3 regions of the Bacillus sp. NP247 genome follow, and region 2 is predicted to be linked to each of the others. Evidence: predicted binding sites of a transcription regulator. Region 2 holds the regulator's gene; each other region holds the start of a gene.
What was found. The regulator NrdR, encoded in region 2, represses ribonucleotide reductase genes. The targets are predictions, from matches to a motif close to AACACNATATATNGTGTT.

Region 1: a site for NrdR is predicted at 1,530-1,547, ahead of KPL75_RS04295 (anaerobic ribonucleoside triphosphate reductase). Genes of this name have one in related genera too.
Region 3: a site for NrdR is predicted at 1,403-1,420, ahead of nrdI (class Ib ribonucleoside-diphosphate reductase assembly flavoprotein NrdI). Genes of this name have one in related genera too.

Annotation. Positions count from the first base shown of each region.
Region 1 covers NZ_CP076653.1:829,085-832,372, reverse strand. The annotation lists gene KPL75_RS04310 (acyl-CoA thioesterase) at 1-342, shown strand, start outside; gene KPL75_RS04305 (HesB/YadR/YfhF family protein) at 369-659, opposite strand; gene plsY (glycerol-3-phosphate 1-O-acyltransferase PlsY) at 768-1,364, opposite strand; gene KPL75_RS04295 (anaerobic ribonucleoside triphosphate reductase) at 1,590-3,288, shown strand, end outside.
Region 2 covers NZ_CP076653.1:1,811,686-1,814,973, forward strand. The annotation lists gene KPL75_RS09525 (replication initiation and membrane attachment family protein) at 1-1,400, opposite strand, end outside; gene nrdR (transcriptional regulator NrdR) at 1,694-2,155, opposite strand; gene speD (adenosylmethionine decarboxylase) at 2,352-2,735, opposite strand; gene KPL75_RS09540 (glyceraldehyde-3-phosphate dehydrogenase) at 3,123-3,288, opposite strand, start outside.
Region 3 covers NZ_CP076653.1:3,997,908-4,001,195, forward strand. The annotation lists gene KPL75_RS20825 (GNAT family N-acetyltransferase) at 1-193, opposite strand, end outside; gene KPL75_RS20830 (hypothetical protein) at 455-649, shown strand; gene KPL75_RS20835 (hypothetical protein) at 675-992, shown strand; gene nrdI (class Ib ribonucleoside-diphosphate reductase assembly flavoprotein NrdI) at 1,470-1,829, shown strand; partial or broken gene KPL75_RS20845 (ribonucleotide reductase N-terminal alpha domain-containing protein) at 1,816-2,943, shown strand.

The DNA of each region.
Region 1 (3,288 bases), 980 kb from region 2:
TTAGTGTGGCTGGAACTTGGGCGCACGAAACTTATACAAGATTTAGGGTTTTCATATGTTGAAATGGAGAAAGAGGGAATTATTTCTCCTGTGTTAGACTTGCAAATTTCATATCGTAAAGCGATGCGTTACGGAGAAAAAGCTATTGTGAAAACGTGGGTTGATACTGTGAGCCCGCTTCGCGTTGTATATGGATATGAAGTTTATAATGGTGATGGTGAACTTTGTATTACTGCAAGCACGACGAATATTTGTGCGAAAAAAGAAGGATTCCGCCCTGTATCATTTAAAAAATTATATCCTGAGTGGTATGCGAAATATGAGGAAATCAAGAAAAAATAAAAAAGCGTGGCAGAAGCCACGTTTTTTTATTTTTCATAATTAAATTGCGGGAAATCGTCACCGTCGTTAAGTGTAACAGATAAATTATGTCCATCGAAGAACCACTCATCATCGCCTTCAATAAAGAAGTTAATACCTTCTTCTTGAGTTTGAACAGCAGGATGTGCAGGATCATCTTTACGAATTCCTAAAGAAAGTCCTTTTTGCACAGTACTGCAACCACCGTATTGTACGAAAAAGCGTAGTGTTTCACCTGATTGTAGGTTTAATTCGTCTTTATACCATTGTGCTGCTTCTTTTGTTACGGAAAGATTCATGTATAGTTCCTCCAAATTATGTTGCTTTTTCTTAAGTATAAAAAATAACGCAAAAAGACGCTATTAATATGCTTCACGTTTTCTTTTTGCGTTATGTGGGTTACGATCTTATTTTTGCTTTTTTGAAAAGTTTGCTTTCGGTTCAGTTTTATTTATAATTCGTCCGATATTTGCACGGTGTTTATAAATAACCATACCAGCTAATAAACACATCGCAATAATGAAGATTTTATCCCCGCTAACAATTGATGCAATAACAGCAACGACAGCTGTTACCATAGAAGAAAGTGATACGTATCTTGTTGTAAATAAAAGGGTGAAAAATACAACAGCTAATATTGCAAATACAACTGGTGAGTAGCATAATAGCACGCCAGCAGAAGTTGCAACTGCTTTACCACCGCGGAATTTTGCGAAGATTGGATAGACATGTCCAAGAACAGCGGCTAATCCAAACCATAGTGGGTGAGTATCTAATCCGAAAATAATCGGTAGAGCTGTTGCTAATGTGCCTTTTAAAATGTCAGCAATTGTTACGATAAAACCTGCTTTTTTCCCTAATGTACGGAATGTATTTGTTCCGCCTAGATTACCGCTTCCATGCTCACGAATGTCGATTCCATAACCGATTTTTCCAACGACTAATGCAAATGGAATCGAACCGAGTAGATAGGCAACGATAAATAAAAGATATGTAATAATCATGAGTTCAGTCTCCTTTATACAAATGTGTTGATAAAGGGTAAAAAGAGTTTTTCCCGTATATTGTACCATACATTTGTAAAGAGCACATTTCTTTTTTATAAATGAAAAATTCATTATTTCGTGAAAAAAAATTCACAGGAATGTTACATTTCTCACAGAAACAGCGAGACTATATGTTGTAACATTTTAATCAAAAGACAACAACATATTGATGGAGGGTTATGAATGTTACAACGAAATACATGTGGAGAAGAATTAATGAAAGTGTTTGGGACAATTGTCCACGGCAATGAACAAGATTTAATGCAAGAAAATGCAAATGTAGATGGGCGCTCTCCGATGGGAGTAATGGGAACGTTCGCATCTGAGAGTGCGAGATATTTTGCTGTAGAAAAATTATTATCAGATCAAGTGAAAGAAGCGATAAATAAAAATATATTATATCCACATGATTTAGACTTTTATGCGACAGGAACGACGACTTGTTCGCAAATTCCGTTAGCACAAATGCTTGCTAATGGTTTTCATACTGGGCATGGACATATGAGACAACCGCAAGACATTAAAAGTGCGTTGGCACTTTCGTCTATTATTTTTCAAGCGAATCAAAATATGCAGCACGGTGGTCAATCGTTTGCACTCTTTGATATTGATTTAGCTCCCTATGTGAGAAAAACCGTACTGAGACATAAAAAGCGACTACAATCATATCCGCTTACGAAAGAACAAATTGAGGAATTCGCATGGAAAGAAACAGAAAGTGATACGTATCAGGCGTGTGAAGCTTTCGTTCATAATTCAAATAGTATGCATAGTAGGGGCGGGGGACAAGTACCGTTTATTTCTATTAATTACGGAACAGACACATCGAGAGAGGGAAGACTTTTAATTAAACAGCTGTTAAAAGCGACGCAAGCTGGACTTGGAAAAGGAGAAACACCGATTTTCCCTATTCAAATTTTTAAAATGAAAAAAGGTGTAAACTTTGAAGAATGTGATCCGAACTATGATTTGTTTGAATTAGCATTAGAGACGACAGCAGAGCGATTATTCCCCAATTTTTCATTTTTAGATGCTCCGTTTAATGCAGTGCATTATGATGGGCGACCTGAAAGTGAAGTATGTTACATGGGATGTCGCACTCGTGTTATGTCTAATATACATGGAGAAGAAACAGCAATAGGAAGAGGTAACCTGTCGTTTACTTCTATTAATTTAGTGAAATTAGGGCTAATTAGTGGATCGAAAGAAGCGTTTTTTGAAGCGCTAAATTATTACTTAGATCTAGGAATTAAGCAATTATTAGAGAGGTTCGCGTATCAATGTACGAAGCGAGCGAGAGATTTTCGATTTTTATATTCACAAGGTGTATGGCGTGGTGGAGAAAAGTTACAGCCTGAAGATTCAGTAGCACCTATTTTAAAGCAAGGGACGTTAAGTATTGGTTTTATCGGTCTTGCGGAATGTTTAGTAGCTTTAACAGGAAAGCATCATGGAGAAGATGAGGAATCATGGAAACTTGGATATGAAATCATTTCCTTTATGAGGGAGAGAATGGATAAGGCGACAGAAGAACATCAACTGAATTTCTCAATAATTGCAACGCCTGCGGAAGGGTTATCAGGGAAGTTTGTGAAAAAAGATAGAGAAGAATTTGGTGAAATTAGCGGTATAACGAACCATAACTACTATACGAATTCATTCCATATTCCAGTTTATTATAACATTCAAGCGATAAATAAAATTCGTTTAGAAGGACCTTTTCATGCTCTATGTAATGGAGGGCATATTACGTATATTGAACTAGACGGAGCAGCGATGCATAATCAAAAGGCGTTAAAACAAATTGTACAAGCGATGGCAGAGCATGGCGTTGGGTACGGTTCAATTAATCATCCTGTTGATCGTTGTAAATGTTGCAGTT
Region 2 (3,288 bases):
CGCTTATATTTTTTCAATACTTCTTCTAATCGTTTCCGTTCATCTTCTAACGTACTTGCATCTTTTTTCGCACTTACGTCATTTTTTACAGGTGCTTTCTCTTCTTCTTTCGACTCTTCTTTAAGCCAATCTGGTACCATTTCTTTTCGCACTGTTTTCTTCGCTGTACGACCTTTTTTCTTCGTCTCAGCCCACTCTTGATATTGACGATTCTCTTCTTTCGCTAGCGCCATCGCCTCGCCTACTGTACCGACCTTTTTTCGCGCCCAATGTCCAGCAATCTTCTCGACATACGTTTTAGCAAGCTTCATATCTGAGCGTAGCATAACGTAATAAATAAGTACATTCACAACCCCTGGCGTTAACTTTTGGTTTATCATTACATCCTCAACGATTTGCAAGTCCGCTTTCGTCGCCTCTGCACCGCCTGAAATCTCTTTCAATAGTTGTTTTGGCGAGATTTCCTCTAACTGCTTCATTAGCATCTCTTCTTGTGTAGATGGCTCTTTCTCTTTCATTGTACGAGCAGCATGAGGTTGCACCCTTTCACTTAATACAGGTAGCGCTTGACCATTTTCAAATTGATACCAATCGCGTGCTCCCTTCCGAAGCCTTTCGATATCAATAGTTTGTATCTCTGTCACTGCGCCAAGAACGATATTTTGCATCGATAACACATCCACACCGTACACATAAGCGAGTGTAATGACACATTCTCGCACTTGATCTGTAATCGCCTTTTTAGGAACAAGCGCTGATAATCCGTCTACAAATAAAGAGAAATCAAAGAAATCATTCCAAACTTTCGGGGCATCCCCATTCTCGTTATTTGGCATAGTTGTCGTTTTCGGGATACGCAGTTCTTCTTGCGCATGTTCAAACTGACCTGGGTTGAACGAATCAAATATATCGTTGAAAGAGCGCGTAACATTTTCATAAGAAGCAAAATCGAATTCTTCTTCTAAGAAATATTGTTTTACTTGGTTGTATTTTGTCCGACTCAAGCGATTATATAAAAAGATACTTAAAACAATATCATCAAAAAACTGCTTCGGAGATAAAGGTGGTTGCAATTCATATATAAACATTCGAATATCTTTTTCTTTCTTAATATATACATTTAAAAGACCAATCGCTTCTAACTTTACTCGTTCCCCATATATTTCAGGAAGTTGCATTTGCATAGTCACCATAAGGGAGTGATGTGTATTCTCTTTTCCAAACACACGATCTTGCTCTAACTCTCCCCATAGCGTCATGTATAAGCTAAAAGCTCTACTACCTATTAACGGCTGATACAACATCGTTAATACTTTCCGGTCGTAATTATGTAACAACCCTTTCGCACTTACTTTATAACGATCAATCGGCAATAGCTCCATCCATGACTGTTTTTCCATTCTTGCTTTTCCTTTCTCTCATCCAATCTAACCTATATTTCACTCGTTCTATCTTTATTATATAATTTATCCCGCTATTTGCGGGCAGTAAGACTCCCACCTCAAAATTCGGCGAATGCGAGGAAGTTAGGTGGGAGATAACTTCCCGTAAATGCCCGATTGGTGAAGGCTAATAATCATTGGGGATGAACCCACCAATGATTAAAGTTTCACTTTATTAGCGAAAAAGAGCTATTAGCTTCCGCTTCTAGCTCTCTTATCTCGTTTACTTACAGTATATAAAGAGATTCCTTCTACTCTCTCTCTTTTTGCAGTATATCTTTTAATTCTTCAATAAATACATTTAAATCTTTAAATTGACGATACACAGAAGCAAAACGTACGTAAGCAACATCATCAATATCACGAAGTTCCTCCATAACAATTTCACCAATCATATCACTTTTCACTTCTGATATACCTAAGTTACGAAGTTCACGCTCCACACTTTGTGTTACTTCCTCTAGCTGCCTTAAAGATACAGGCCTTTTTTCACACGCTTTAATTAAACCGCGTAAAATTTTCTCTTTATTAAACTCTTCTCGTGTTCCTTCTTTTTTTACAACGATAAGAGGTGATTCTTCTACTCTTTCAAATGTCGTAAAGCGACTTAAACAACTTTCACACTCTCTTCTTCTTCGAATAGAGCGCCCCTCGTCTACCGGACGCGAATCTAACACTCTTGTTCCATTATGAAAACAGGATGGACAACGCAATTCATTCACTCCTTTACACTATAATCTTTATTCTTTCGCTACTCACCTACATGTGAAAATATATATACAATATTATATAACTCATTCTTCTATAATGACCACTCTAAGTTATTACATATCGTGATCCTGTTTTATATAAACTAAAAAAGAGGTGCATTATACACCTCTTTACATTTTAAATCAATTATGTTCTTTTTTAAAGAGCTTTTGTTTCTCTCTGCTTAATTTCGAAGCTACCAGTGCCTCGAGGAAGCTCGATGCTCTCACGCGTTTTCGCGTTTAAACCTTCTGCAATATATTCTGCAGCAACATTTGGATCAATACGATCCCCACAAGTATAAACATCAATACTTGCGTAACCGTGCTCCGGAAAGCTATGAATTGTTAAATGTGATTCCGAGATAATTACTACTCCACTTACACCTTGTGGTGCAAATTTATGAAAAGCAACCTCACGTACTTCAGCACCAGCTCTTAGTGCTGCATCCACAAATAATTGTTCAATATACGGCATGTCATTAAGCTTGTCGAAATCGCAATCCCAAAGTTCAGCAATCACGTGACGACCCATCGTATCCATAGTATCCATTCTACAGTTCCCCCTTGTAAATTTAATCTAACTGTTCGAATTGAAAACTAATTTGCAATTTGGCTTGCTCCACTACCACGGGGGAAAGTTAGTCCAGAGAGGTCCTAACCCTTTAAGTAGTGACTACGTACCTCAGCTCTTAAGTTTACGAGTGTTAGTATACTTTGTTTATTTTCATTTTGCAACAACAGTTTTTTCGATTTTCTGTCATATTTTCCTCTTTACTTTTCCCTAAAAAAAAGAAACGATTCACGAATGCAGTAATCCCAACGTTTCGTGGTATGTCCACTTTTTAAAATATACTTATATAATTTTTTTCCTTTTCAGAAAAAAATAAAAAAAGAGGGCAAATGTTCACTTGCCCTCCCTTTATTTCACTTAAATATGTTGAACATTTTCTTGTTTCGCTAATTCATCAACAACTAACGTTACAAGATCTACAACACGACGAGAGTAGCCCCACTCATTATCATACCAAGCAAGCACTTTCACTTTACGGTCACCCATTACCATTGTAGATAAACCATCAATAATAGCTGAGTGT
Region 3 (3,288 bases), 2.2 Mb from region 2:
TTCCATCTTGTTCAGCCACTAAACAGTTTTCATAGCTCAATCGATTATTTTCTTTTGCGAACCATGTTTCAAGTCCTAGTATCACTTTTGCTTCAACTGTGCTACCTGTGATTTTTTCAGCAATTTCGTGCAGAGCGTTATACAGTAAAGGTGCTACTCCTATCGCATCTGTCTTTTTTGCTTTCCGAATCATAGTATCCCTCCTAGTTCTATTTGTATATTGTAGCATAAAATAAAATAACAAACAGTGGATTGGAACTTTGTTATACAGAGCGTCAAAAAGTTTGATATAGAGAAGTAGCTATGTTAGTATATGATATTTAGTGCGAATATAATAAAGTGATATAGCTATAAAAATAATGAAAGTGAATTACATAATAGTAACGGGATAATTTTACCGTTGTCGACCTATAGAAGATGCGATAAAATAAACTATTGCAGAGAGGTGAAATACATGGATAAACAATTAGCAAATGCAATTTTGGATCAGCTGAAAAATGGTGAAATAAAGGAGTATGTTGCGACGAAAGATGTATTTTATACGTTCAGAGAAGTTGTTGTAAATCGAGAAGATTTTAAACATATTATCGGGAACGCACAGCGCGGTGGACAGGTAATTTATACATATTCAGAAACACCACGTTCATAAATAGAAGATAAAGGAGAGGAGAATTATGGGAGATTTTAAACAAGGCATATTGCCACATTGGGATTATATGTGGAAAGATAGAGCTGGGAATAGGTTTATGGGAATGGTTATGTATCCAGAGCAACGAAAATGTTCAGCAAAAATGCTTCAGAAAATAAAAAGAGCATATGAGCAAGCCGTAGAAATTAAAGTAACTGTACAAGTTCAACATACATATCAGTACGTAGAAGGAATGATCGTATACTTTGATGAAGAGGCTCCTGTATGTACAATGCTCGATAAAGATGAGAATCCACATCATATATTTGTAAAAGATATTTTGCGTATTGAGCAGCCTGAATGATTTTTTTCATAAATAAATTGAAGTTCCATAATAATAATCTTTTTCTATAATAGTTATCTTTTAGTATGTAACGAGGAACGAAAGAATATGTATAATATTTAATAAAGTAAAATTGATAAATGTAATCGTTTGTTAGAACAGATTATCGTTTAATATCTGTTCTTTTTTGCGTGATGCTGGAGAAATATATTACTCCAGCATTTACTGTTTTATGACAAAAAATATTGTTAACTTTTTTAAAAATAAGGTTAAACTCGTTGACAACTTTTTTGAAAAGCACTTTATTGACATGAGTTTTAGAATGTTGTTTCATAGTCTTTGTATTGAAAAAAATCGACGGTCATGTCGAAAAGTAAAAGTTAAAAAAAGAAAGAATTTATACATATATCTTGTGTCTTATTTTGAAACGTAATACAATATATAGAGAAATCAAGAAACGACATACAGAGAATATAGATTGGAGAGGGAGGGTCGGAAATGTTAGTTGCATATGATTCTATGACAGGAAACGTGAAGCGTTTCATTCACAAATTAAATATGCCGGCCGTTCAAATTGAAGAAGCTCTAGTATTAGATGAAGACTTTATTCTTATTACGTATACAACAGGTTTTGGAAATGTACCGGAACGTGTTTTAGACTTTTTAGAACGCAATAATGAAAAATTAAAAGGCGTATCTGCAAGTGGCAATCGTAATTGGGGAGACATGTTTGGTGCAAGTGCTGACAAAATTTCTACTAAATATGAAGTGCCTATTGTATCAAAATTTGAGTTATCTGGAACAAATAATGATGTAGAATATTTTAAAGAAAGGGTGCGGGAGATTGCGACACATTGAACTGAATAATGAAATCACGCAAATGCAGGACGGTTTTTATCAGCTTCATAAAGATAAAGAGGCGTTAGAAGTCTTTATGGAAGAAGCTAGAGAGAATACCGTTCATTTTAATAGCGTGGCAGAGCGAATGGAGTATATGAAAGAACATGATTACTATTACAACGTTCTGGACGAGTATAGCTTGGAGGAAGTAGAAGGAGTTTATAACATCGCTTATGGTGAAAACTTCGAGTTCCAATCTTATATGGCAGCATCTAAGTTCTATAAAGATTATGCGTTAAAAACGAATGATCAAAAACAATACTTAGAAAGCTATGAAGATCGTGTAGCAATTGTTTCATTATACTTAGGACGCGGTGATGTTGCGAAGGCAAAACACTTCGCAAGCATGATTGTAAAACAAAACTACCAACCAGCGACACCAACCTTTTTAAATGCGGGAAGAAGCAGAAGAGGAGAAATGGTGTCTTGTTTCTTGTTAGAGATGGATGATAGCTTAAATTCAATCGGCTTTAACATTAATACTGCAATGCAATTATCGAAAATCGGTGGTGGAGTAGCTTTAAACTTATCTAAGCTACGCGCACGTGGTGAGCAAATTAAAGGTATCGAAAATGCCGCAAGTGGTGTAGTACCTGTTATGAAATTGCTTGAAGATTCGTTTTCATATGCGAATCAACTTGGCCAACGAAAAGGTGCCGGAGCTGTATACTTAAACATTTTCCATTGGGATATTATAGAATTCCTTGATACAAAAAAAATAAATGCCGATGAGAAGAGCCGTATTCAGTCTCTATCAATCGGAATTATCATTCCAAGTAAGTTCTTTGAGCTTGCTGAGAAAAACGAACCTTTCCATGTTTTCGCGCCTTATACAGTATTTAAAGAGTACGGAAAACATTTAGATGATATAGATATCGACGAAATGTACGATGAATTAATGAGCAATCCGAAAGTGAAGAAGAAGCCACTAGATATTAGTGCGCGTGATATGCTTATTAAAATTGCTATGATTCAGCTTGAGTCTGGTTACCCATACTTAATGTTTAAATCAAATGCAAATAACCAGCATCCACTGAAGGATATTGGAACTGTGAAGATGTCGAACTTGTGTTAAATATGTAGCACCTTCTAGCAGAAATGCTGGTCGAAAACTCCGTTAAACGGGGAAAGCCTCAAGTTTGAGGTAACCTACCGTGCTAAATCTTATCTTAGAATGAAAATATAAAAGTTCAGAATGTATCTTATTATTTTGTATAGCAGAGTTATCGGACAACATAAAGTAATAAGAGACTTTCTGAAAGATTAAGATAAGTAAAAGCCTAACGACTATCCCATTTGGGAGTAGAGCGCAAGCGATTGGCGTTCGAAAAGCGGAGCACCTAACCAGGTAATGCTGTAGGTGATGATATAGTCTGTCCTGTATGGTGACATACAGCAGTTGCATGAGCAACGGACT